2 regions of the Lactococcus sp. LG1074 genome follow, and region 2 is predicted to be linked to the other one. Evidence: predicted binding sites of a transcription regulator. Region 2 holds the regulator's gene; the other holds the start of a gene.
What was found. The regulator NrdR, encoded in region 2, represses ribonucleotide reductase genes. The targets are predictions, from matches to a motif close to ACACNATATATNGTGT.
Positions count from the first base shown of each region.

Region 1: J0J36_RS08215 (deoxynucleoside kinase) is a predicted target of NrdR. The motif match lies at 2,760-2,775, and genes of this name have one in related genera.

Region 1 covers NZ_CP071293.1:1,637,388-1,642,871, forward strand. The annotation lists gene fmt (methionyl-tRNA formyltransferase) at 1-673, opposite strand, end outside; gene J0J36_RS08205 (nucleoside 2-deoxyribosyltransferase) at 983-1,462, opposite strand; gene J0J36_RS08210 (TIGR00730 family Rossman fold protein) at 1,446-2,000, opposite strand; gene J0J36_RS08215 (deoxynucleoside kinase) at 1,997-2,653, opposite strand; gene J0J36_RS08220 (primosomal protein N') at 2,900-5,227, opposite strand; gene rpoZ (DNA-directed RNA polymerase subunit omega) at 5,379-5,484, opposite strand, start outside.
Region 2 covers NZ_CP071293.1:1,370,099-1,375,582, reverse strand. The annotation lists gene dnaB (replicative DNA helicase) at 1-1,120, shown strand, start outside; gene J0J36_RS06785 (Veg family protein) at 1,229-1,492, shown strand; gene J0J36_RS06780 (phosphotransferase family protein) at 1,658-2,437, shown strand; gene trmB (tRNA (guanosine(46)-N7)-methyltransferase TrmB) at 2,498-3,151, shown strand; gene nrdR (transcriptional regulator NrdR) at 3,155-3,604, shown strand; gene J0J36_RS06765 (DnaD domain protein) at 3,641-4,804, shown strand; gene dnaI (primosomal protein DnaI) at 4,807-5,484, shown strand, end outside.

The DNA.
Region 1 (5,484 bases), 270 kb from region 2:
TTTGACGATTATTTTTTGTCCAGTCTATTTTTTCTTCTTCAGGACTAATGTTTGGCGAAAAAGTAGCTTGCGTTTCATCCTGTGCTTCTGGCTTGATTTCTCCTGCAACATAGAGAGGGAGTGTTTCAAGAAGAAGATCACGACCGACAACAGCTAATTTTTCAAACATTGTACCTACATTATCTTCTTCTAAAATCGGAGTAGAAGCTTTTGCAACCATATCGCCTGCATCCATTTTTCTAACCATCTCCATAATGGTCACGCCTGCTTCTTTTTCGCCATTCATAATTGCATAATGAATAGGTGCTCCGCCACGGTATTTAGGCAATAAAGACGCGTGAACATTTACCGCAAAAGCCATTGCATCAAGCAATTTCCCCGGCAAAAATTGTCCGAAGGCTGCCGTTACAATACCTGCACCTTGAGCGCCAAAGGCTAACAATTCTTCCATTTCAGGTGAACCAGATAATTTCTCTGGTTGTAAAATTTTCAAGTTAGCTTTCAATGCTAACTCTTTTACAGGTGTTTGTCGAAGTTCTTGCTTACGTCCCACCTTACGATCTGGTTGCGTCACCACAGCTAAAATATCATAACGTTGGCTATCAATTAATCCTTGCAAAACCGTTTGAGAAAACTGAGGTGTCCCCATAAATATGATTTTCGTTTTTGTCATAGTATTATTTTAACACGTTGTCTAAACCTTTTTCTTAATATTTCAAGTTCATGATAATTTCCTTGAACAGGTTACTCGTGCTCTTTATCCTCCTCTTTTATTTTTCATAAAAAATTTTTTCTTATCCTATAAAAAATGTGTGCCCTTTATTATAACATTTTCTTACTCCCTATTCCTTTTCATACCCTTAATTATAGGCTTTCAACTCAGCATAACTCTTCTTTACGATAAAAAAGAAAAAAGAGAGAAAATCAATACCTCTCTTTTTGTTATTTGTTCGCCCCGAAATGAATAAAAAATAAATAATAACTATATATATTTGCCGGTATAAGGTATAGTTTGAGCTTCCATAAAATCATATGTTTCTACTTGCTCAGCTTCGGTAAAGAAGGCGGTATTTCGCTCTGTGAGCATAATATTTCCCGGTACATCTTCCTCAAAACGTACTAAGAAAGTCGGTTTGCCTTTCGCAATCGCATAGCCTAATTCCCATGCAGTGCCCGAATCAGTATCCTGGCCATCATAATCCAAGATGGCAACAATCACATCAGCAGCTTCAACTTCTTTAACATCGTTTTCCATCGTAGCTTTTGCCCACACTGGTGTAAATGGCTCAATATCCTCTGCTAATCCTTCTGGACGTTGGCAACGCATCGGACTAAAATAAGACGCTACTGTTTCATTACTTGCAAGTGCTGCTTCTAATTTTTTCACTTTTTGAATTTGACTCTCGCTGAAAAAGGGTGCTGCAAGATATACTTTTACTGCCTGTTCAAATGGCTTGTTCATAATTTAAATCTCCTAATAACTCCATTGCTTGTTCGGTTGTTTCAACAAGATGAACGGCTTCTAAAACTTCTAAAGATAACATTTCTTCTTGGGTTTGTTGTTGAATCATATTAAATAAAGGAAGATAAAAGTCTTTATCAATGAAAATAACTGGGCGAATTGCTGTTTGCCCAATACTCATTTCTGTCAAGAGTTGAAAAACTTCTTCCATTGTCCCAAATCCTCCAGGCAAAATAATAAATGCTTCGCCCAGATCAATCAACTTGCGCTTGCGTTCATCCATATTTTTGGCCAGATAGAGCTCTGTTGCATTTTGGCGAGGTGGTTCTAAAGGCAAAACCCCATCCGGGTAAACAGCAATAACTTGTCCTTTATTCTCTAGCACCGCATCTGATACAGCACCCATACATCCTTCTTGGGAACCTCCATAAACTAAGGTATGTCCACAACGCGTTATCGCTTCACCGAGTTTCTTGCTACGTAATAAATGTGTCGGATTTTTCCCATCACGAGCCGATAAGAAAACAGTCAGATTCATTTGTTGTTCTCCTTCTCAATTTCTGCGAGTTTATCTTTAATTTGTTCAAGGACAAACAATTTTGCTTCTTCATCCTCAACAAAATCATACTTATCGCCGTCAATCTGAATTTTAGGACAAATATCAAAATCCTCAAACCATTTTTCGTAACGCTTGTTTAACTCTTGATAATAGCCATACAATGAACTATCGTATTCCAATTGTTCAAATTCGCGTCCTCTTTTTTGGATACGTTCCAACATTTTTTCAAAAGATACACTTACATGAATCAATAAATCAGGGCGCTTTTTAAAAGTTAGCGTATTGATTTCCTCTAACATATTTTCCAGTAAAGCATCATAAACCTCTACTTCAATCTCTGTTGCTCGTCCCAAATCTGCATTCAGGTGAAAAAGCAAACTGTCCTCATAAATTGAACGATCAAGCACGTTATTGTTATGCGAAAGTGCTCTTTTAATCGAGTCAAATCTCTTATTTAAAAAATAGATTTGCAACAAGAAGGCATATTTTTGTGGATCTTGATAAAAGAGAGGCAAAACCTCATTATCATCTACACTCTCATAGAACGCCTCTGTTCCCAGCTCTTCTGCTAACATCTCTGTAAGTGAACTTTTGCCAGCTCCAATTGTTCCAGCTAATACTAACACTGCCATTTTTTCCTTCCTAACTTTTTGTATTCTTACTCCCAGAATACTATTTGAAAAGGTTCATTGATCTCATGAACACACTTTTTTTGTTCAAAATCGCTCCAACGCACAAACACAACATGTAGTGGTTAAAGGCATTTTTAATTATAACACAACACAACATATAGTGCTAACTTTAAAAATGTAAGCAATGAAAACCTGATAAAATTCAGACAATGTTCCACAAAAAAAACGACAAGTAGCTTGTCATTTTTATACAAAACTTTGGGGTTCACTATCGATAAGAACTCTAACATCTTTATTTTCACGTTTTTGTGTTAAATCAAGGACCTGATTTAAGACTTCTTCCAGTTGCTCCTCAAAACGATACTTCACCAGTATCTGATAATGATAAAGATTATGTGTTCGTGCAATAGGTTTTGGAGTTGGTCCTAATATTTTAGCCTTCTCTGATAAACTGGCCTTAATTATGCTTGCTATCTCATAAGCTTTTTTTGCAACTGTATCCTCATCCTTATGACTAACTAAGATCTGAACCGTAAAATAATAGGGCGGATAAGAAAGTTGTTGCCGGTAATACATCTCTTGACGGTAGAAGGCTTCATAATCTTGATCAGCAACAAGTTTAACCGCATAGTGACCTGGATTAAATGTTTGGATGATAACTTCACCTTTTTTATCCGCACGCCCAGCACGTCCTGCAACTTGCATGAGCAGCTGAAAACTGCGCTCACTTGCTCGAAAATCGGGGAGATTTAAACCAGTGTCCGCATTAATCACACCGACCAGTGTCACATTAGGAAAATCCAGTCCCTTCGCAATCATTTGTGTTCCTAAAAGTACATCTGCCTCATGATGACCAAATTTCTTTAAAATTTTCTCATGGGCATTTTTTGTTTTTGTTGTATCAACATCCATACGTAAAATGCGGATTTCTGGTAGAAGTTTTTCTAATTCTTCTTGAACCTTCTGCGTACCTGAGCCATAATACCGTATTTTTCGACTTTGACAGCTCGGACATGTTTGTGGAATCCCCTCTTGATGACCACAATAATGGCAATTCAAAGTTTTTGTATCCATATGAAGGGTCAAAGAAATATCACAGTTCGGGCATTCAACAACAAAACCACAATCTCTACACATCACAAAAGAACTATAACCCCGACGGTTAAGCATCAAGATTACTTGTTCATTTCGCTCAATTTTTTCGCGAATTTTTTGTAGTAAAATATCTGAGAAATTGGCCGACTTGTCACTAAGGTTATTACGCATATCTACGATTTGAACTTCAGGTAGGAAAGCTTGGTCATTAGCTCGATGTGTGAGTGTCAATAAATGATAAACATTTCGCTGAGCACGTGCTCGGCTTTCGAGACTAGGGGTCGCTGAACCGAGAACTAACCGTGCATGATGATATTGTGCACGTAATAAGGCAATATCTCTGGCATGGTAACGTGGGCTCGAATCTTGCTTGTAGCTTGTTTCATGCTCCTCATCAATAATAATAACCCCAATATTTTCTAAAGGTGCGAAGATAGCGGAACGCGCCCCCACAACAACCTGAGCTCGTCCTTCCTTTATCTTACGCCATTCGTCATATTTTTCACCGTCCGAAAGTCCCGAATGCATAATCGCAACTTTTTCCCCAAAGCGCGCAATAAAACGATTAGACATTTGTGGTGTTAGAGAAATCTCAGGCACCAGCATAATTGCAGTTTGTCCCTTTTCCAAAAAATGTTCAATAACCTGTAAATAAATTTCTGTCTTTCCTGATCCTGTAATTCCTTCCAGTAAAAAGGGCTTTTCTGCAGAAGAAACAATTGCCTCAAAGGCAAGTTGCTGCTCATGATTCAAAACTTTTGCTTTATCAGGAACGACAGCTTCAAAAACAGCCGCTGTTCTTGAAATCTCTTTTTCAGTCACTTCAACAAGTTCATTTTCTATAAAATACTTGATGATAGCCGAAGAAAATGGTAAGTCTTTTTGACGCACACTTGCTTCTTGGTTTAAAAGATAATCTTTCAATTCTGCTCTTTTTTTGGCCGCTTTGCCAATCTCAAAGGTAGCCAATTTAGCATTAGCCTTTAAATACTTTTCTGTTTTCTTATTTTCTTTTGACTTTGCAGAGTAGTTAACGGATAACTTTCCTGACTTGACATCTTTTAATGCTCGGACTTTTTGACTTTCACTAAGCGCGCTCCATTTGGTTTGAATGCCTTCTTGATTAGTCAAAATCTTATCATAGCTTGAATTCAATAAATTAGGCAACATGGCTTTAAGGCAAGAAATTTTGTAAGAAAAGACAGTATGGCGCATTTCATCTGCCAAGCGGAGTTGTTCCTTTGTCAAAACAGGCTCTAAGTCGAGCAGCTCCGCTATTTCTTTGAGTCCCTCTTCTTCCTCATCTACACTTTCAATAATAATTCCTTGAACCAGCCGATTGCCTTTACCAAAGGGAACATGAACGCGCATTCCTGGCTCAATCAACTCTTGCAATTCTGTAGGAATAGCATAGGAGAACGGTTTGTCTATCTGCATCAGAGGAACATCTACAATAATTCGTGCTGTTTTTTTGAACATTTTTCTCCTCTGCTTACTTCTTCTGTATCTAAATATAGTAATTTAATTATAGCAAAAAGAGCTAACCGAATGTCAACTCTGAATTTGGGATAAAGAAAAACTTCCAAAGATTTTCTATATAAAATAAATCTTTGAAAGCTGGTACCATTTCTTATTCAGCTGCAGCTGCAGCTGCTTTAGCTGCACGATTACCTTTTTGTTTTGCTTCTTCTTCGGCTTCTTCTTTCGCGATTTGTTCGCGGATAAGTTTTTCAGCC
Region 2 (5,484 bases):
CGCTTATATTGCTGAGCTTGCCACTGCAACCCCAACGGCAGCTAATGCTTCTTATTATGCGAAAATCGTTGCCGAAAAATCTTTGCTCCGTCAGCTGATTAATAAGTTAACACAGAGTGTAGAAAAAGCTTACAGTCAGGAAGATCCCGCCGAGGATGTTCTTGCAGAAGCTGAAAAGTCATTGATTGATGTGCAACAAGGACGTAATACATCAAGCTTTCGTCGGATTTCAGACGTCTTGTCAATGAATCTCGACGATCTGGAAGAACGAGCTAAACAAAAATCAACGATTACCGGCATCGCGACTGGCTATCCGGCCTTGGATGCTATGACAACAGGTCTCCATGAGGAGGAACTTATTATTCTTGCTGCACGTCCAGCCGTGGGTAAGACAGCCTTTGCTTTAAATATTGCGCAGAATATTGGGACCAAACAAGATAAAACTGTCGCTATCTTTTCATTGGAAATGGGTGCGGAAAGCCTTGTTAACCGGATGCTTGCAGCGGAAGGAACAATTGAATCCCATAACTTACGTACTGGTCAGCTTAATGACGAAGAGTGGAACCAATATTTTATTGCTATGGGGACACTTTCGAAAGCAAGTATCTACATTGATGATACTCCAGGGATTAAGATTACAGAGATACGGGCACGTTCTCGTAAACTCGCACAGGAAACAGGCAATCTTGGTCTTATCGTGATTGACTATTTGCAGTTGATTTCGGGCACAGGACGAGAAAACCGCCAACAAGAAGTCTCCGAAATTTCACGTCAGTTGAAGATCCTGGCTAAAGAGTTAAAGGTTCCTGTCATTGCTTTGAGTCAGCTTTCACGTGGAGTAGAACAACGTCAGGATAAACGACCTGTCTTGTCAGACATTCGTGAATCTGGGTCAATCGAGCAAGATGCGGATATTGTCGCCTTCCTTTATCGGGATGATTATTATGACCGTGCCGGGGCTGACGATGATGATGAGGGCTTTAACGATGTCCCAGAAGTAGACAATAAAGTAGAAGTTATTATTGAAAAAAACCGTTCAGGAAGTCGGGGAACTGTCGAGTTACTCTTCCTGAAAGAATACAACAAATTTGCTAGTATTGATAACAGATATGAAGACTAGCATTTCTAGGGGTATTCGTGTTATAATGGATAAGATTTAAAATTTATAATGGTAAGCTAGGCGGAAAACGCCTGTCTTTGCATTTCTAGAGAAAAATTGGAGAGTAAAATGGATAACCAAAATCAAAGCCAAGAAGTAGGAAAAATTGTAGATATCAGAAAACAAGTTGAAGAACATGTTGGTCAAACCATTGAAATTACATCACAATTTGGACGTAAACGTGAAAATCGTCATAAAGTCAACTTGATTGAGACTTATGCCACACACTTTGTAATTGAAAATATTCCAGCACGTGGCCCAAAAACAACAGAGTCTTATCAATATGCTGACATTTTGACTCAAACAATTTTGATTCACTATCCAAATAAATAATTTGTTTATTGATGTAATCTATTTGTGAAGTTTTCTATAGCACGATTTGATGCGTAAAACTCTAGACAAAAGCTTCTGGGTGGCGTTGCTGTTCGTGGCACGAATCTTCACTGGAAAAACTTTTCAAAGCAAAAAAATATAAAAAATCCAAAGAAAGGAGTAAATATGACATCTTCAAGCCTATCAATGATGCCTGTCAAAGGTGGTTCAGGGAATGCTTTTGTTGGCGAAAGCGACAATAAGCGTGTTTTCATTAAAAAAAATTGTAGCCCCTTTTTGACAAGTGTGTATCTTGAAGGTATTACGCCACAAGTCTTATGGACGAAGCGTACAGCAGAAGGTGACATGTTAGCTGCTCAACCTTGGATTAATGGCCATACGTTGAAACCTTATGAAATGAATGATTCCCGTATTGGCGAAATTTTGCGGCATTTGCATCAAAGCGAAAAGCTTATTGAAGCCTGTAAAAAGTTAGATAACGAAGTCATGCTTCCAGCTGATCTTTTGAAACAAGTACTGAGTAAAAGTTCAATCTTTGAAACCAATGGCTTTCTCTCAAATGTCGTTGTGGAACTCTCAGAAAATCTTCCGGAGTTAAAAGAGGAGGAGATTACAGTTGTTCATGGTGATGTGAATCATAAAAACTGGTTGGTTGATGACGAAAGTGACAAAGTCTATCTCGTTGATTGGGATACGGTCCTTTTAAGCAGTCCTTTAGTGGATATAGCACATGTTCTAACACACTATATAAAACCAGAAAACTGGGAAGAGTGGCTCCATCAAGCAGGCTATAAAACAGCTAAAAATAAAAATATAGAACATGAATTAATCTGGTATGGAAAACTTTCTTTTCTACGTCAGATTTCAGAATATATGGCAAGAGAGCAGATTAAGGAAACAGAACAAGAAATTGCGCGTTTTCAGAATTTTTGCCGTTTATTTTAAAACTTAGAAAATAAAAATAGGAGGCTTGCCTTCTTATTTTTTCAATAAATAGGAGAAAAAATGCGCGTAAGAAATCGTAAAGGCGCTGCGGAACACTTAGAAAGTAACGCACATGTAGTTGTTGAAAATCCAGCAGACTTTAAAGGACGTTGGGCAGAGCGTTTTGGAAATGATCATCCCATACATATTGAAGTGGGTTGTGGAAAAGGCGGCTTTATCACAGGTATGGCTGCTCAAAACCCAGAGATTAATTATATTGCGATTGATATGCAACTATCCGTTTTATCTCACGCTTTAGACAAAGCTTTGGAAGCAAATCTACCTAATGTGCAAATGATGCTGGTTGATGGCGCAGCTTTAACAGAATATTTCGAGGATGCTGAAGTTTCACGTGTTTATCTGAACTTTAGCGATCCGTGGCCAAAAACCCGTCATGAAAAACGCCGTTTAACTTATAAGTCATTCTTAGAAACTTATGAACAAATCTTGCCACCAGAAGGCCAAGTCCACTTTAAAACAGATAACCGCGGTCTATTTGAATATTCATTGGCAAGCATGAGTCAATATGGTATGATTTTAGAAAAAGTCTGGTTAGACTTGCACGCAGATGAAGAATTTGCCAAAGTCAATGTAATGACAGAGTATGAAGCAAAATTCTCAAGCAAGGGGCAAGTGATTTACCGTTTAGAAGCAAAATTCCCAAAGAGAGGTTAAGCTATGAGATGCCCAAAATGTCAATCTGAATCGTCACGCGTAGTAGATTCACGTCAAGCTGATAATATGATTCGCCGTCGCCGTGAATGTGAAAATTGTGGAAATCGTTTCACGACTTTTGAACGGATTGAAGAAATGCCACTTTTGGTCATAAAACGTGACGAAACCCGTGAAGTTTTCAATCGTGATAAAATTATCACAGGAATAGTGCGCAGTGCTCGTAAGCGACCGGTGACGAGTGAATCCATTGAAAAATTGGTTGATCGTGTCGAACAAAGAGTACGCCGCTTAGAGAAAAATGAAGTACGTACCGAAGTTATTGGCGAATTTGTTATGGAAGAATTAATGGATTTGGATGATATTACCTATGTTCGTTTTGCAAGTGTGTACCGTTCCTTCAAAGATGTGAGTGAAATCGAAGATTTGCTTAAAAAGATAACGAAAAAAGACTAACGGTTCTAAAAAAAAAGAGAAATAAAAGGATGAACTATGAGACCAGGCGATTCATTTTCTATTCTAAATCGAGGAAAAATCAGCTTTGATGCCGATACTTTTTCGCTACTTTATTTGCCTATTATTGGGCGAGATGCTTTTGGACTTTATCAACTCTTGCGCGTTTTTTCGACGGGCAAGATTTCTCATTTTTTAGAGTATCTTGATTTTGGACTCCATCCTTTTATTGAAGCTTTAGAAAAACTTTCAGGGATTGGGCTCGTGCGGGTATTTGACCAACAACCGGGTTATCTTATGGAGATAAAAAGTCCTTTAACTTTTGAAGAATTTTTAGCAGACGAATTTTATAAGCAGTTATTGGTTTCACGCATTGGTGAAAATAAAGTTAAAGCTTTGGCAAAAAAACATGAACCTGATGCTTTAGAAATTACGAAAAAGTTCCATGAAGTTTATTCTGTTAAGTTTGAGCCGACACATACAGTCGTTCAAACAGAAAAATTTGATTTGAACTCTTTTAAGAGTATTATGGAAAACCAGCATCTGACTTTTGCAAATGAAAATCAGGATATCTTGACCCTGTATGGCTTGGCTGAAAAGTTTGATCTCAACTGGTATGAATTATTTAAAGCAGCCGAACAAACTGCCAATGCTGACAAGACTTTGAATACAGCCAACTTAACAAGAATGCTTGCCGGCAAATCTGAGCCTTTGCCTGCCTTATCGGAATTTCCTAAAGGCTTTCAGGATTTGATTGTCATCAGTAAAGAAGTGTCCCCGCGTGATTTTTTAAACAAGCTTAAACAACAAGCTGGTGGTTTTGCTTCGCAAGAAGAACTTAAGATTTTGAATAATTTAGACAAGCAAAATATTACAGATCAAGTACAAAATATTTTGATACACTATGTCTTGATTCAACAAGGGAATGCGAGTCTCAATGCTCGATTTGTTAATACTCTGGCAAATGATTGGCTGCGCCATAAAGTATATAATGCTGAAACAGCAGTAAAAAGAATACTGGAACGTCAGCAGCAAGCGGAACAAAAGCAAAAAAGCAATAAAAATTCTAAAAACTCAGGCAAGCTGGTCAAAAAAGCACCACAATGGTCCAATGCCAGCTACGTAAATACGACCAGTGCAGAAGATATTGCCAAGTTCGAGCAATATAAAGCTTCCCGTCGTAAGGACAAGAAGGAGAATTGAGCATGGAATCAATTGGAGAACTTTTGAGTAAGCGCCCAGATGTACGTGGAAATTTTGACAAGCTCGTCGCTGAAGTGATGAAAAATGAACAAGTTCAAGCTTTTATTTCTGAAAATCAAATGACTGAAGATGAAGTACAGCGGAGCTATTCAAAGTTTTATGAATTTGTTAAAGAGCGAAAAAAATTCGAAGAACATGAAAAAAGAGCAGCTGATGGCTATGAGCCTGTCTTGATTATGAACCATGGTTACGCAGATGTTTCTTATCAAACGACAGCAGAATTAGCCCGCCGTCAAGAAGTGAGCAATCAATTGCGTCGTGTTCAAATCATTGGTTTACCTAAAGAAATGAAGCACATTGATTTTTATGCGGATGTCTTCACAGACAATCAAAATCAATTTGACTTGTTCCGGAAAGTAGAAAACTTTATCGACAACTTTCCTCAAGAAAAAGGGCTTTATATTTATGGCGATTTTGGCGTAGGAAAATCCTTTATTATGGCCGCTATGGCAAATGAGCTTTCAAAAAAAGGCGTTTCCACTACTTTATTACACTATCCCACCTTTATTTCTGACCTCGATTTTGACAATGCCAAACATTGGGTCAATGAAATTAAAAAAGTTGAAGTATTGGTCTTAGACGATATTGGTGCCGAACTCAATAATGCTTGGGTGCGTGAC